DNA from 2 places in the Mesorhizobium sp. M0954 genome. Region 2 is predicted to be linked to the other one. Evidence: riboswitches for the same ligand, from Rfam matches in the RefSeq annotation. Region 2 holds a riboswitch; the other holds the start of a gene.
What was found. A riboswitch is a leader RNA that binds a small molecule or an ion and turns the genes downstream of it on or off. The one in region 2 is predicted to bind S-adenosylmethionine.
Positions count from the first base shown of each region.

Region 1 (7,266 bases), on a different contig from region 2:
GACAAGCCGTCGACGCGCACGCGCGTGTCGTTCGACGTCGGTATGCGGCAGTTGGGTGGCGAGACGATCATGCTGACCGGCACCGAGATGCAGCTTGGCCGCTCGGAGACCATTGCCGACACGGCCAAGGTGCTGTCGCGCTACGTCGATGCCATCATGATCCGCACCACCTCGCATGACCGGCTGCTGGAACTGATGGAAAACGCTACGGTCCCCGTCATTAACGGGCTGACCGACGAGACCCATCCCTGCCAGCTGATGGCCGACATCATGACCTTCGAAGAGCACCGCGGTCCGGTGGCCGGTAAAACGATCGCCTGGACCGGCGACGGCAACAACGTGCTGCATTCGCTGCTGGAGGCATCCGCGCGGTTCCATTTCAAGCTGAATGTCGCCGTGCCCGAGGGCAGCGAACCGGCCCAGAAGCATGTCGACTGGTCGAAAGCCAATGGCGGCAAGCTGAAATTCACCCGTTCGCCCGAGGAGGCCGTTCACGAGGCCGACTGCATCGTCACCGACTGCTGGGTGTCGATGGGCCAGGAGCACCGTGCCCGCGGCCACAATGTCTTCCTGCCCTATCAGGTCAATGCGGCACTGATGGCGAAAGCCAAGCCGGATGCGCTATTCATGCACTGTCTGCCGGCGCATCGCGGTGAGGAGGTTACCGACGAGGTCATCGACGGACCGCATTCGGTGGTGTTCGATGAGGCCGAGAACCGGCTCCATGCCCAGAAGGCGGTCCTGGCCTGGTGCCTGGGCGCTTGATACGAGCCGCGGTGATCCGGGCCGGCCTGATCTGCGCCGCCTTGATCTGGGCCGCCTTGATCCGGGAGTTGGTGGTGCCTATCTCAGGCGCATCACGCAAATCGAGCGCGTCTCGTCGCATGCGCCCCGGAGGGCGGCATCGCCGCGCCCCGGAGCTTTGTCATGTTGGAAACTCATCAATTGGCTGAACATAAACCCAAGCTCGGCGAATTCGGCTACGCCGGCGACGACCATGTCGTGCCGTTCGAGGTCGGCCCGCTCGACGTGCGCGGTCGCACCGTCCAGCTCGGGCCGATGCTCGATGCTATTCTCAGCCGCCACGACTATCCCGAGCCGGTCGCCCGGCTCCTGGCTGAAGCCTGTGTGTTGACGGTATTGCTCGGAACTTCGCTGAAGTTCGAGGGCAAGTTCATTCTGCAGACCCGCACCGACGGGCCGGTCGACATGCTGGTCGCGGATTTCTCCACGCCGCACGCGCTGCGCGCTTATGCCCGCTTCGATGCCGACCGGCTGCAGGCTTTGACTTCTGCCGGCGAGACGTCACCGCAGACGCTGCTCGGCAGCGGCGTCCTGGCGCTGACCATCGACCAGGGCGCTCACACACAACGCTATCAGGGCATCGTCCAGCTCGACGGCGTCACACTGGAAGATGCCGCACGCACTTATTTCCGCCAGTCTGAGCAGATTCCGACCGACCTCCGGCTTTCGGTTGCCAAGCTTCTGACGCCCGGCGTCGGCGGTGCCCGCGAGCAATGGCGGGCCGGTGGCCTGCTGGCACAATTCCTGCCGCAGTCGGCGGAGCGCATGCGCGTACCCGACCTTCCCGGTGGCGATGGCGATCCGCGTGAGGAAATCCACGACCCGACCGACAATTCCTGGCAGGAGCTGCTGGCGCTGCTTGGTACTATTGAACCGACCGAGCTGATCGATCCGACGATCGGCGCCGAACGGCTGCTTTACCGGCTTTTCCACGAGCATGGCGTCCGCGTGTTCGGCGGGGTGCCGGTCGCCGACCAGTGCTCATGCTCGAGGGAGAAGATCCACGGCATCCTCGAAGGCTTTTCCGCCGAGGAGATCAGGGACAGCACCGAGGATGGCAGCATTCACGTCGCCTGCGAATTCTGCTCGAAGCAATATGACTTCGACCCGGCGGAGTTTGCAGCGGCCGGATGACGGCCGTCAATTGACGGTGCGCCGCATTCCCGGCAAGTCGAGCGAGAAGGCGGGGATGGCGACGTCGAACGTCTCGCCCCGTTTGTTGCGCATGGTGTAGTGCCCGACCATGATGCCGGACGGCGTCGAGAGCGGGCATCCAGACGTATACTGATAGCTGTCGCCGGGGTTGAGTCCGGGTTGCTCGCCGACGACCCCGGGGCCGCGCACTTCCTCGACCTTGCCGGTGCCGTCGGTAATGTGCCAGTAGCGCGACAGAAGCTGCACGAACTCATCCGACTGATTGTCGATGGTCACCTGATATCCCCAGACATAGCGGTTTTGCGGCGGGTCGGAGTGATCCTCCAGATAGAACGGCCTGACCTGCACTTCGATGTTGCGGGTGACGGCGCTGTACATAAACTGCTCCAAAGCAATGTAGATGGAACTTTCGACGCTCAGCGCAGTTTGATCAACGATGCGCGTCATCTCCTTGCCCGACTCGAGCGCAGGTGCCGAAAAACAATGTCATTTAAGTGACACATGACAATGATGGTGTGCAGGCTTGTGCCGGGCGACTCAGCGTTCTGTCGAATTGTTGAAAACGGCCGTCATGCGGCCGGCACTTCTGGAGTGACCAGATCTCGATGGAACCGACATTCGCAGCCGCTCTCCTTTCCATAGCCCTCCTTCTTTCAAATCTCGCCAGCATCCTGTTAGCTTCGCTGAAGCTGAAGCGACCAGCCAGGATCGCACCGCCCGCCAACGCGCCGCCGGTATCGATCGTCATCCCGGCACGCGGCGTCGAGCCGTTTGCCGAAGAGACGCTGGAGCGCGCCTTCTCACTCGACTGGCCGCGCTACGAACTCATCTTCTGCGTTGCCCATGCCGACGACCCGGTGGTCAAGCCGATCACCGCCGCAATGGCGCGCTTTCCAGCTATTCGCGCCCGCCTTCTAGTCGGTGACGACCGCATCAGCGGCAATCCAAAACTCAACAATTGCGTGAAGGGTTGGGAAGCGGCGCATTATCGCTGGGTTATTCTTGCCGATTCCAATGTGCTTATGCCGAGCGACTACGTCCAGCAGCTGATGGCGGCATGGCGGCATGGCACTGGCCTCGTCTGCTCGACGCCGATCGGCTCACGGCCGGACAGTTTCTGGGGGGAGGTCGAATGCGCCTTTCTCAACACGCTGCAGGCACGCTGGCAGTACGCTGGAGAGGCGCTCGGCCTCGGCTTCGCGCAGGGCAAGAGCATGTTGTGGAACAAGCCGATGCTCGACGCCAATGGCGGCATCCGCGCGCTTGCCGCCGAGATCGCCGAGGACGCCGCCGCGACCAAGCTGGTCAACGGGCTCGGACTGCGGGTCAATCTTGTCGCCTCGCCCTTCGAACAGCCGCTCGGCCGGCGCACGCTTGGCGAGATCTGGTCGCGGCAGGCGCGCTGGGCGCGGCTGCGCCGCGTCACCTTCGCGCTGTTCTTCGCCCCCGAGATCCTGATCGGCGCGGCGCCGCCGCTGGTGCTTGCGCTGATCGCGGCGGCTGACGCCGGCGTCAGCCTGCCGGCAACCGCCATCGCCGTGCTGGTCGCGGCCTACCTGCCGGAATGCGCCTTGGCCTCGGCCAAGGGATGGCAGCTGTCGCCGCGCACGATCCCGGCGATGATGGCGCGAGACCTGATGCTTCCCGCCATTTGGGCGCGCGGATGGCTGAGCGGCGCCGTCGACTGGCGCGGCAACGTGATGACTATCCAGACAAAGACCGTCGCGGAGCTGGAAGAGACCCCGTCCGGCGCCTGATCGGCGCGTCCCCGCTCGCCTCTGTTCGGCCATCCCTTATCCGGCAACTCTCAGTGCCTGCTCGATGTCTTCGAGCAGGTCGTCGGCGTCCTCAAGGCCAACTGACAGCCTGAGTGTTCCCGGTCCGATGCCGAGCTCGGCGCGGGCCTCATCGGTCAAGTTCTTGTGCGTCGTCGTCGCCGGATGGGTGATCAGGCTCTTGGCGTCGCCGAGATTGTTGGAAATGAGCACGACGTCGAGTGCGTTCTGGAAGGCAAAGGCCGCCTGCTTGCCGCCCTTCACATCGAGGCAGATCAGCGTCGAGCCACCCGACATCTGCTTCTTGACCACGGCCGCTTGCGGGTGGTCGGCACGGCCAGGATAGATGACACGGGCGATTTGCGGACGCTCGGCCAGGAAATCCGCGATGCGGCCGGCACTTTCCGTCTGCTGGCGTACGCGTAGCGGCAGCGTCTCAAGGCCTTTCAGCAGCGTCCAGGCATTGAAGGGCGAGAGGCTTGGGCCGGTGTGGCGGAAATAGTCATGCAGGTTCTCGTCGATCCATTTCTTGTCCGACAGAACGATGCCGCCAAGACAGCGCCCCTGGCCGTCAATATGCTTCGTGGCCGAATAGACGACGATGTGGGCGCCGAGCTGCAGGGGTTTCTGCTGCAAGGGCGTGGCGAAGACATTATCGACGATCAGCCTGGCGCCGATCGAATTGGCAAGTGCCGCGACGGCGGCAATGTCGATCACTTCCAGCGTAGGATTGGTCGGGCTTTCCAGGAAGAACAGTTTGGTGTTCGGCTTGACCGCCTTTTCCCAATTGGCGATGTCGGTGCCGTCGACCAGCGTTGCCTCAATGCCGTATTTCGGCGCCAGCGTCTCGACCACCCAGCGGCAGGAGCCGAACAGCGCGCGCGCCGCTACGATATGGTCGCCCGCCTTGGCGCTGCACAGCAGTGCTGCCGTCACCGCCGCCATGCCGGATGCCGTGGCGCGCGCGTCTTCGGCTCCTTCCAGCGCGCACATGCGTTTTTCAAACATGTCGACCGTCGGATTGGCATAGCGCGAATAGATGAAGCCCGGCTCCTCGCCCTTGAAGCGGGCCTCCGCCGCTTGCGCCGTCTCGTAGACATAGCCTTGGGTGAGATACATCGCCTCGGAGGTCTCGCCAAAGCCGGAACGCAGCGTTCCGGCATGCACGAGTGCGGTCTGAGGCTTCCAGTCGCGCTTCTTGGTCATCATTCCATCCAAACACCAAAATTGGTCCAAACAACAAAAAACCGGTCGCGAAAGTCGCAACCGGTCCATATGGCCTTGCGGCCCGACGGTCCTTTAGCGACTTGTTTAACGTGGCTGCAAGCCGACCGGCCAAATCACCACGGGATAACGAGCTTTAGACCCGCGCCACGCTTGCGTCAATTGCCGGCATGATTAAGAGGGTTGTACCAAGCAGGTGCCAAAGGCGTCCACGGTCGGACCTGCGACAGAACAAGACCTCGCCCGGCGTTCGAACGGAGCCAGACCCTTGCGGCAGACAGGCATTCTTCCCGATCAGGATATTTCCGCGCTGTTCCAGACGGGCGCGCTGAAATCGCCGCGCACGCTCGATGCCGATCAGATCCAGCCGGCCAGCCTTGACCTCAGGCTCGGCGACAAGGCCTGGCGGGTGCGTGCTTCCTTCTTGCCCGGCCCGGACCACAGGGTAGCCGACAAGCTCGACCGGCTGAAGCTGCACGAGATCAACCTCGCCGAAGGTGCTGTGCTGGAAACCGGCTGCGTCTACATCGTGCCGCTGCTCGAAAGCCTGGCGCTGCCCGCCCATATTTCCGCCTCCGCCAACCCGAAAAGCTCGACCGGACGGCTCGATATCTTCACTCGGGTAATGACCGACCGCGGCCACGAGTTCGACAAGATCGCCGCCGGCTATGAAGGCCCGCTCTATCTGGAGGTCAGCCCGCGCACTTTCCCGATCGTCGTGCGCACCGGCTCGCGGCTGTCGCAGATCAGGTTCCGCACCGGCAATGCGCTCTTGTCGGAAAGCGAGCTGCACGACCTGCACCGCACCGAGATGCTGGTCGCCACCGAACCACCCAACATCTCAGGCGGCGGCATCGCGCTGTCGATCGACCTCGACGGCGACAAGGATGGGCTTGTCGGCTATCGCGGCAAGCACCACACCGGCCTGGTCGACGTCGACAAGCGCGCCGCGCAGGATGTCGTCGATTTCTGGGAGCCGCTTTACAAGAGCGGTGCCGGCGAGCTGGTGCTCGATCCGGACGAATTCTATATTCTGGTGTCGCGCGAGGCGGTGCATGTGCCGCCGCTCTACGCGGCCGAAATGACGCCCTTCGATCCGCTGGTCGGCGAGTTCCGCGTCCATTATGCCGGTTTCTTCGACCCGGGTTTCGGCCATTCGGCGTCGGGCGGCACCGGCAGTCGGGCGGTGCTCGAGGTGCGTAGCCACGAAGTGCCGTTCATCCTCGATCACGGCCAGATCGTTGGACGGTTGGTCTACGAGCACATGCTGAAACGGCCGCGGGCGCTCTACGGCACAGATCTCGGCTCGAACTATCAGGCGCAGGGCCTGAAACTGTCCAAGCATTTCCGCGCCGCCCGCTGAGCTTGTTCGCAATTCCGTCAGCCGCGAAACAGATATTCTTTCGCGGCGCCAAGGCAGCCATGAAACTGACCGATAAAGAGCAGTTCTCGCACTGCCAATCGCTTCTTCCCCCAAAATCCTCTGGTTTGCTTCTCGTCGTCAAGTGAGGCGCTTGAGCTGGACTGCAAGGGGAACAACTGCTTGTCGATACATCCCAGCACATGGGCTCTGGCGGAGTCGATACCGCAGGCTCTGCCATTGTCGTTCAGTCTGTCAGCGCGGAGTGCGGACGTCATGCGATCCGCGTTGCGCATCAGAAAGCTCACTTGCGATTTCGAATAACCGGTGGCCAGAAGCCGGTTAGTCATCGACATCCGGGCCCCGCGATAGGATTTTGCGCTGCATTGTCCGGCGCTGTAAGCCGCTGGGGAGAAATAGGCGAGGAACAGGACTAAACTTACGAACACAGTGCCAATCCGCAGGCCGTTCATTTCTCGCCCCTGAATTATGTCACCAGTTTACAACGCCTTCACCGCCACCTTCACCGGCTGCTCGATTTCAAGCGGGTTGCGCAGAGGCAGGCCGAAATCCTGCGCCTCGATTTCGAATACGTCACCGGCCTCGGTCCTGATGCCGTCGGCAAAGGACAGCGTCGCCGTGCCGAACATGTGCACATGCACGTCGCCCGGCTGGCGGAAGGCCGAGTATTTGAAGTGGTGATGCTCGAGATTGCCAATGGTGTGCGACATGTTCGCCTCGCCCGACAGGAACGGCTTTTCCCAAAGCAGCTTGCCGTCGCGCAGGATGCGTGAAGCGCCGCGGATATCGGACGGCAGATCGCCGATCAGGATCTCCGGCCCGAACGAAGCGTTGCGCAGCTTGGAATGGGCAAGGAAGAGATAGTTCACACGCTCGGTGACGTGGTCGGAAAACTCGTTAGACAGCGTGAAGCCGACGCGGAACGGG
Region 1 is NZ_JAMYNR010000003.1:191,539-198,804, reverse strand. It holds gene argF (ornithine carbamoyltransferase) at 1-765, shown strand, start outside; gene NKH93_RS06115 (Hsp33 family molecular chaperone) at 928-1,938, shown strand; gene apaG (Co2+/Mg2+ efflux facilitator ApaG/CorD) at 1,945-2,337, opposite strand; gene NKH93_RS06105 (ceramide glucosyltransferase) at 2,565-3,716, shown strand; gene NKH93_RS06100 (O-succinylhomoserine sulfhydrylase) at 3,753-4,943, opposite strand; SAM riboswitch at 5,014-5,091, opposite strand; gene NKH93_RS06095 (2'-deoxycytidine 5'-triphosphate deaminase) at 5,227-6,321, shown strand; gene NKH93_RS06090 (hypothetical protein) at 6,339-6,791, opposite strand; gene araD1 (AraD1 family protein) at 6,819-7,266, opposite strand, start outside.
Region 1: another riboswitch for S-adenosylmethionine. It lies ahead of NKH93_RS06100 (O-succinylhomoserine sulfhydrylase); the one in region 2 lies ahead of metX (homoserine O-acetyltransferase MetX).

Region 2 (7,266 bases):
AGCCGCATTTTCCCCGGCAGATCGCCGGAAACCATGGCGCCGGCATCGTCGAAGCCGTTGGCGCGAACGTCGGGTTGGAACCGGGGATGCTTGTCGCGTTCAGCTATTATGGCAGCTGGGCCGAGTACGCCGCCATTCCCGCCGAATGGCTGATCCCGTTGCCTGCCGGCTATCCTGTCGAACGCGCCGGGCAGATGGTGAACCCCATTACCGCGTGGGATCTGCTGGTGGATTCCCGTGTGCGGCCTGGCCAGTGGCTGGCTGTCACGGCCGGCTATTCGTCGATTTCGACAATGGTGATGCAGTTCGCCCAACGACGCGGCATCAACGTCATCGCGCTTGTGCGGCGCTCGCACCAAAGCTTCGATCTGAAGACGCTTGGCGCCGCCGCCATTCTTGACCTTTCGGACTTGAAGGCAAGTATCCGGGAAGCGGTGATGGATATCACCGGCGGCGCCGGATTGAATGGGATTATCGACAATGTCGGCGGACCTGTCAGCGGCGAATTGATCCGCACCCTGGCGCTCGGCGGGCAGATGGTGATCAATGGCGGAATGAGTGCCGAGCGCTTCGAACTGCACAATTTCGACGTGTTGCTGAGCGGCGTCGAAATCAGGGCGAATATCTATCGCTACTTCTTTTCGCCGCCTGCCGAAGCCGACCGGCCTGTCCTATGCGAGATTATCGACACCTTCGGCCAGCCCGGCTTCCACGTTCCTGTCGGCGGTCTCCACCCGCTGACCGAGTTCAAGCTTGCCGTGGCAAACAGTCTGGATCGCGCCGATCTTGGAAAACAGATTTTCAGGATGTAGCCCGCGTCACGACACCGAAAACATCATGGTAACGACAAAAGGCGCTACGTCGCGATCCGTCTCGTCACGTCTTCCAGCCAGTGGTCGCTTATACCCAGTGCTTCGAGGTGCTCCAGCGTGCTGAGCACGTAATCCTCATTCCTCCCCGATTGGCCGACGGCGCCGCGAACGACGGCCGCCGCCTCGGCCGGGTCGAGCGCACCGGCATATTGCTCATGGCTGCGGTCCACGACATAGGCGACGGCGTCGACCGTCTTGCCCCCATCCGTTTCACCCTTGTCGAGGCGAACGCTGAGCACACGTTCGAGATAGACGTTGGTGACCAGCTCGCGTTCGCGCAGATAGGTAATGACCTCGTTGCGCAGCTCGCCTGGAACCCGGAACGCCAGCCCGATGCAGGAGCCGCCGCGGTCGAGGCCGAGCACCAGGCCCGGCCGTTCGCGCGTGCCGCGATGCACGAAAGAATAGACGCAGAGCGAACGGCGGTAGCCATGCAGGCGGGCGCGCCGCGTCTCGACATGTGCGAATCCCGGTCGCCAGATCAGTGAGCCGTAGCCAAAAACCCAAAAATCGCCCATATCGCCAAGCCTGATTGTGACGACCACCTCACCGGTGGTGTTTCAGTCCGTCTACCTGTTGGTGCCGCAAGCGACAGCCCGCCCGTGCCACCCCGCGTTAACGAAAGCCGCAGCATGACGTCAAGTGACGAGCGCCCGCCGCCCAGCCAACGTCGCCGCCTGTTGTGGCTTGCCGCTTTCATCCTCGTGCTGTTCGGCATCTACAGCGCGGGCTGGTTCTACCTGGCGGACCTGGTCGAGAGCGCCACCAAAAAGGCGGTCGCCGATCTCGACGACAAAGGCATCAAGGCCGACTGCGCCAATCTCGCGGTCAGCGGCTATCCCTTCAGCTTCACCGTTTCCTGCGACAGCCTGGCTTACGAGGACGACAGCCGCAACGTCGCGGCATCGACAGGCAAGATCAACGCCGCCACGCAGATCACCCGCCTTCTGTCGCCTGCCGCCGAGCTCAGGGGGCCGCTCAGGACCTCTGTTCCCGGCATGACCCCGCTCTGGATCGACTGGGATGATCTGCGGGCCGACATGAAGCTGTCCTGGCCGCTGCCGAGACGCCTCTCGCTGCAGGCAGAAGGCCTGTCCGGCCAGACCGATCCGGCAGACGACACCGATCCCGTCTCGCTGTTCAGCGCCGGAACCGCCACCGGACAATTGCGCCCAAACGGCCCGGACATCGACTCTGCCGGCAATTTCACCGATCTTGAAATCGACGCAGCGGCCATCGGCGGGCGCGTCTTGCCGCCGCTCGACGGCAGCGGCGACGTCACGCTGAAAAACGGCGTGACACTGATCAAGGCAAATCCGAAGAGCCTGCGCGGCCAGGCGGCCGAAATCCACGAGCTCGATCTGTCGTCCGGAACTGCGCGCATCACCGTTTCCGGACCGCTGTCGGTCGATGACGACGGTCTCATAAATGCCGACCTGACGATCAGGCTCAATGATCCAAAGGCCGTGGCGGCAATCCTCGCCACCGCCATCCCCGAGCAGAAGAAAGAGATCCAGACCGGCTTTGCCGGACTGGCGCTCCTCGGCAACCAGCCGTCGATGCCGCTCAAGATCGTCAGGGGCAAGGCCTCGCTCGGCTTCATCCCGCTCGGCAAGATCAAGCCGCTCGACTAGAGCAATTCCAGGAAAAGTGTGAAACGGTTTTCCGTCCGGAATTGCGCAAAACAAAGAGATAGAGCCGTTCGGCGTTTCTGTGAAACGATGAACCGCTCTAAGCCAGGCTGGCCTGCGATCGGCCTGCCGCGGCTTATCCCTTCGGCGGGTGTTCGACTGCCTGGCGGCCGAAATCCGGTACGTCGATATCCTGGCCGGCCTCGATGATCGAGCGGCGGACGGCGCGGGTGCGGGTGAACAGGTCGAACAGTTTTTCGCCGTCGCCCCAGCGGATCGCCCGCTGCAGCGAGGACAGATCCTCGGAAAACCGCGCCAGCATTTCGAGAATGGCGTCCTTGTTGTGCAGGCAGACGTCGCGCCACATGGTCGGGTCGGACGCCGCGAGACGGGTGAAGTCGCGAAAGCCGGAAGCCGAGTATTTGATGACCTCGGACTTGGTCACCGACTCCAGATCGTCGGCGGTACCGACGATGTTGTAAGCGATAATATGCGGCAGGTGCGAAACGATGGCCAGCGTCATGTCGTGATGCTGCGGGTCCATCGTGTCGATGTTGGAGCCGCAGCGGCGCCAGAATTCCGAGAGCTTTTCCAGTGCTGCGGGATCGGTGCCGGGCAGCGGCGTGAAAATGCACCAGCGGTTCTCGAACAGTTCGGCAAAACCGGCGTCCGGTCCCGATTTTTCGGTGCCGGCCAAAGGATGGCCGGGGATGAAGTGCACGCCATCAGGCACGTGCGGCTGCATCTGCGCGATCACCGACGCCTTGGTCGAGCCGACATCGGTGAGGATGGCGCCCTTCTTCAGCGCCGGCGCGATCTCCGCGGCGACCGTACCGGAAGAACCGACCGGCACCGAAACGATAACCAGATCAGCATCGCGAACCGCCTCTTTCGCATCCGTCGTATAGGTGTCGCCAAGGCCGAGTTGGCTCGCCCGTGCCAGCGTCGCTTCGCTGCGCGTCGAAATCGCGATTTGGCCGGCGAGCCCCTCGCGGCGGATGACGCGGGCCAGCGACGAGCCGATCAGGCCGATGCCGACCAGCGCGATTTTTTCGAACATCGGTGATGTCATGGTGTTCTAGCTTTTCAGGAATGTCGCGAGTGCTGCGACAACGCCGCGATTGGCCTCTTCGGTGCCGATGCTCATGCGCAGCGCGTTGGGAAAACCGTACCCGGAAACGCGCCGCAATATGTAGCCGCGCGCACTGAGGTAGTCGTCGGCGGCCGCCGCCGAATGCTTTTTGTCCTCGGGAAAGTGGATGAGGATGAAATTGCCGACGCTCGGTGTCACCCGCAGCCCGAGCCCGCTTAATTGCTCGCTCAGCCAGGCCAGCCAGGTCTCGTTGTGCGCGACGCTGCGTTCGATGTGGGCACGGTCGCGGATCGCCGCGATGCCGGCCTCGATTGCCGTCGCATTGACGTTGAAGGGTCCCCGCACGCGGTTGATCGCGTCGATGACGTGCATTGGCGCATACATCCAGCCGATCCGCGCCCCGCCCAGGCCCAATTTGGAGAAAGTGCGGGTCATGACCACGTTTTCCGCGCTGCCCACCAACTCGACGCCGGCTTCATAATCGTTGCGCCGGACATATTCGGCGTAAGCTGCATCCAGCACCAGAAGCACGTTTCGCGGCAGGCCGGCATGCAGGCGGCGCACCTCCTGGAACGGCAAGTAGGTGCCGGTTGGATTGTTTGGATTGGCAAGGAAGATGATCCGGGTAGCCGGCGTCACCGCGGCGAGGATCGCATCGATATCGGCGCGTTCATCGGTCTCCTTGACCGTCACCGGGACGGCACCGGCCGACTGTATGTAGATCTTGTAGACCATGAAGCCGTGTTCGGTGATGATGGCTTCGTCGCCGGGCGCGAGGTAGGTCTGCGCCAGCAGGCCCAGAATCTCGTCGGAGCCGTTGGAGCAGACGATGTTCGCCGGGTTGAGCCCGTGCACCTCGGCGATCGCTTCCCTCAGGCGCATGGCGCTGCCGTCGGGATAGACCGCGAGCTTGTCGGCGACCGCGCGCGCGGCCTCTATCGCCTTTGGCGAAGGGCCGAGCGGGTTCTCGTTCGCCGACAATTTATGGACCTTGGCGACACCTTCAGGCGCCGCGCTCTTGCCGGGCACATAGGCTTCGATGTCCATGATGCCGGCGCGGGGCTTTGGACGTGTCTGATCCGGTGTCTGACTCATTTCATGAAATCCGTCGAGAGTGCCTCCATCCGGAAGCCGCAGCGGAAATACAAGCCGTGGCCCGGAATGTCGAGGGCCGGCAATTCGGGATCAAGAACTTGCCGTTGACGAAGCCATGCGCGAGTCATAGAAGAACGGCTACAGTTCCGTGGTGATTTGGCCGGTCGGCTTGCAGCCACGTTAAACAACTTGCTAAAGGGCCGTTTGCATCTTGTAACCGGCTTTGCGAAGGCATGGCCGGTTTTTTGTTGCCCAGACCGGTGGACAACTGAAGGCCGGGCAAGGAGATGTGATGGTCGCTTTGCGCGCGCGAAAAACCAACAACGAGGCCGACCAGCCGTCGAGCCCGGTGTTGCGTTTCGGCGCCGACAAGCCGCTCAAGCTCGACGCCGGCACGCTGCTGTCGCCGTTCCAGATTGCCTACCAGACCTATGGCACGCTCAACGACGCGCGCTCCAACGCCATCCTCGTCTGCCATGCGCTGACCGGCGACCAGCATGTCGCCAACACCAATCCGGTGACCGGCAAGCCGGGCTGGTGGGAAGTGCTGATCGGTCCCGGCAAGATCATCGATACCGACCGTTTCTTCGTCATCTCGTCAAACGTCATCGGCGGCTGTCTCGGCTCCACCGGCCCCGCCTCGACCAATCCCGCCACCGCCAAGCCCTACGGGCTCGACCTGCCGATCATCACCATCCGCGACATGGTGCGGGCGCAGCTGATGCTGGTCGAGCATTTCGGCATCGAACAGCTGTTCAGCGTGCTTGGCGGCTCGATGGGCGGCATGCAGGTGCTGCAATGGGCCTCCAGCTATCCGGAGCGCGTCTTCTCGGCGCTGCCGATCGCCACCGGTGCCCGCCATTCCTCGCAGAACATCGCTTTCCACGAGGTCGGCAGGCAGGCAGTGATGGCCGACCCGGACTGGCATGGCGGCAAATATTTCGAGCATGGCAAGCGGCCGGAAAAGGGGCTGGCGGTGGCGCGCATGGCCGCCCACATCACCTATCTGTCGGAAGCAGCGCTGCACCGCAAGTTCGGCCGCAACCTGCAGGACCGCGAAGCGCTTACCTTCGGCTTCGATGCCGACTTCCAGATCGAGAGCTATCTGCGCCATCAGGGCATGACCTTCGTCGATCGCTTCGATGCCAACTCCTATCTCTACATGACGCGGGCGATGGATTATTTCGATCTCGCCGCCGACCATGGCGGCCGGCTGGCCGATGCCTTCGCCGGCACCAAGACGCGCTTCTGCCTGGTTTCGTTCACCAGCGATTGGCTGTTCCCGACCGAGGAGAGCCGCTCGGTCGTGCACGCGCTGAACGCAGCCGGCGCCTCGGTATCGTTCGTCGAGATCGAGACCGACCGCGGCCACGACGCCTTCCTGCTCGACGAACCGGAACTGTTCGCCGCCATCAAGGGCTTCATCGCCTCGGCCGCGCGGGCGAGAGGGCTCGGCGCATGACCCCGAAAAGTTGCGGACCGTTCGGATCAGGATCATGCGCCAGGCAGGAGCCGAAGGCATGAGCGTCAACCGCGCCCAGCGCGTCGACCTCGAAGTCGTCGCCGATCTCATCCCGCCGCAGTCGCGGGTGCTGGACGTCGGTTCCGGCGACGGCCTGCTGCTCGAATTGCTGCAGGAGACCAAGAAGGTCGATGGCCGCGGGCTGGAACTGTCGCAGCGCGGCGTCAACGAATGCGTGGCGCGCGGCCTGTCGGTTATTCAAGGCGATGCCGACAAGGATCTCCAATTCTATCCCGACAAGGGTTTCGACTTCGTCGTTCTGTCGCAGACCTTGCAGGCGACCCGCAATCCGAAGCTGGTGCTCGACGAACTGCTCCGGATCGGCAACCGCGCCATCGTCTCATTCCCGAATTTCGGCCACTGGCGGGTGCGCCTTTCGCTGCTCTTCAACGGCCGCATGCCGGTGACCAAGGACCTGCCCTATTCCTGGTACGACACGCCCAACATCCATTTCTGCACCATTCGCGACTTCGTCAATCTGTGCGACGAGCTTGGCGCGACGGTGGAAAAGGCAACCGCGCTCGACGCCAACGGCCAGCGGATCGGCTTCTCCATGCCTTGGTGGTTCTGGAACTTTTTCGGCCAGCAAGCGGTATTCCTGCTGAAACGATAGGTTTGACAGGCAGAAGCAACGAACCTCAGACCTGCGCAAGAAACCATATTTTCAATTTTCAATCCAATGAAGTTGCCCGGCATTCTTTGTTGCTTTAACAGGTCTCAAACGGGTTGGTTTGGGGGAAGCAATGAAGACGTTAGTATTAGCAACAGCTTTGATGTCGGCCACTTTGATTTCCGGATGCACGACGTCGAAGACCGATTTCCAGAATGGACAAGTCGCGTTGAGCGGCAGCCCGGCGCTGAAACGGCAGGCGATCCAGCGGTGCATGACCAAATTCAAGATGCGGTTCGGCAAGGTTGAAAGGGCAAACCTCGCCGCGCTCATGAACGTCCCGGATGCCGGATTGGAACACACGTTCTGCACGCGATTGATGAACGGCTTCGCGAACGGCAGGATCAACTACTCGGATTACCTGGCTGCATTGTCGCATGGCG
Region 2 is NZ_JAMYNR010000008.1:106,398-113,663, reverse strand. It holds gene NKH93_RS13390 (quinone oxidoreductase family protein) at 1-812, shown strand, start outside; gene NKH93_RS13385 (gamma-glutamylcyclotransferase) at 857-1,390, opposite strand; gene NKH93_RS13380 (DUF2125 domain-containing protein) at 1,505-2,506, shown strand; gene NKH93_RS13375 (prephenate/arogenate dehydrogenase family protein) at 2,640-3,575, opposite strand; gene hisC (histidinol-phosphate transaminase) at 3,582-4,691, opposite strand; SAM riboswitch at 4,830-4,907, shown strand; gene metX (homoserine O-acetyltransferase MetX) at 4,984-6,153, shown strand; gene metW (methionine biosynthesis protein MetW) at 6,212-6,826, shown strand; gene NKH93_RS13355 (hypothetical protein) at 6,878-7,099, opposite strand; gene NKH93_RS13350 (hypothetical protein) at 7,098-7,266, shown strand, end outside.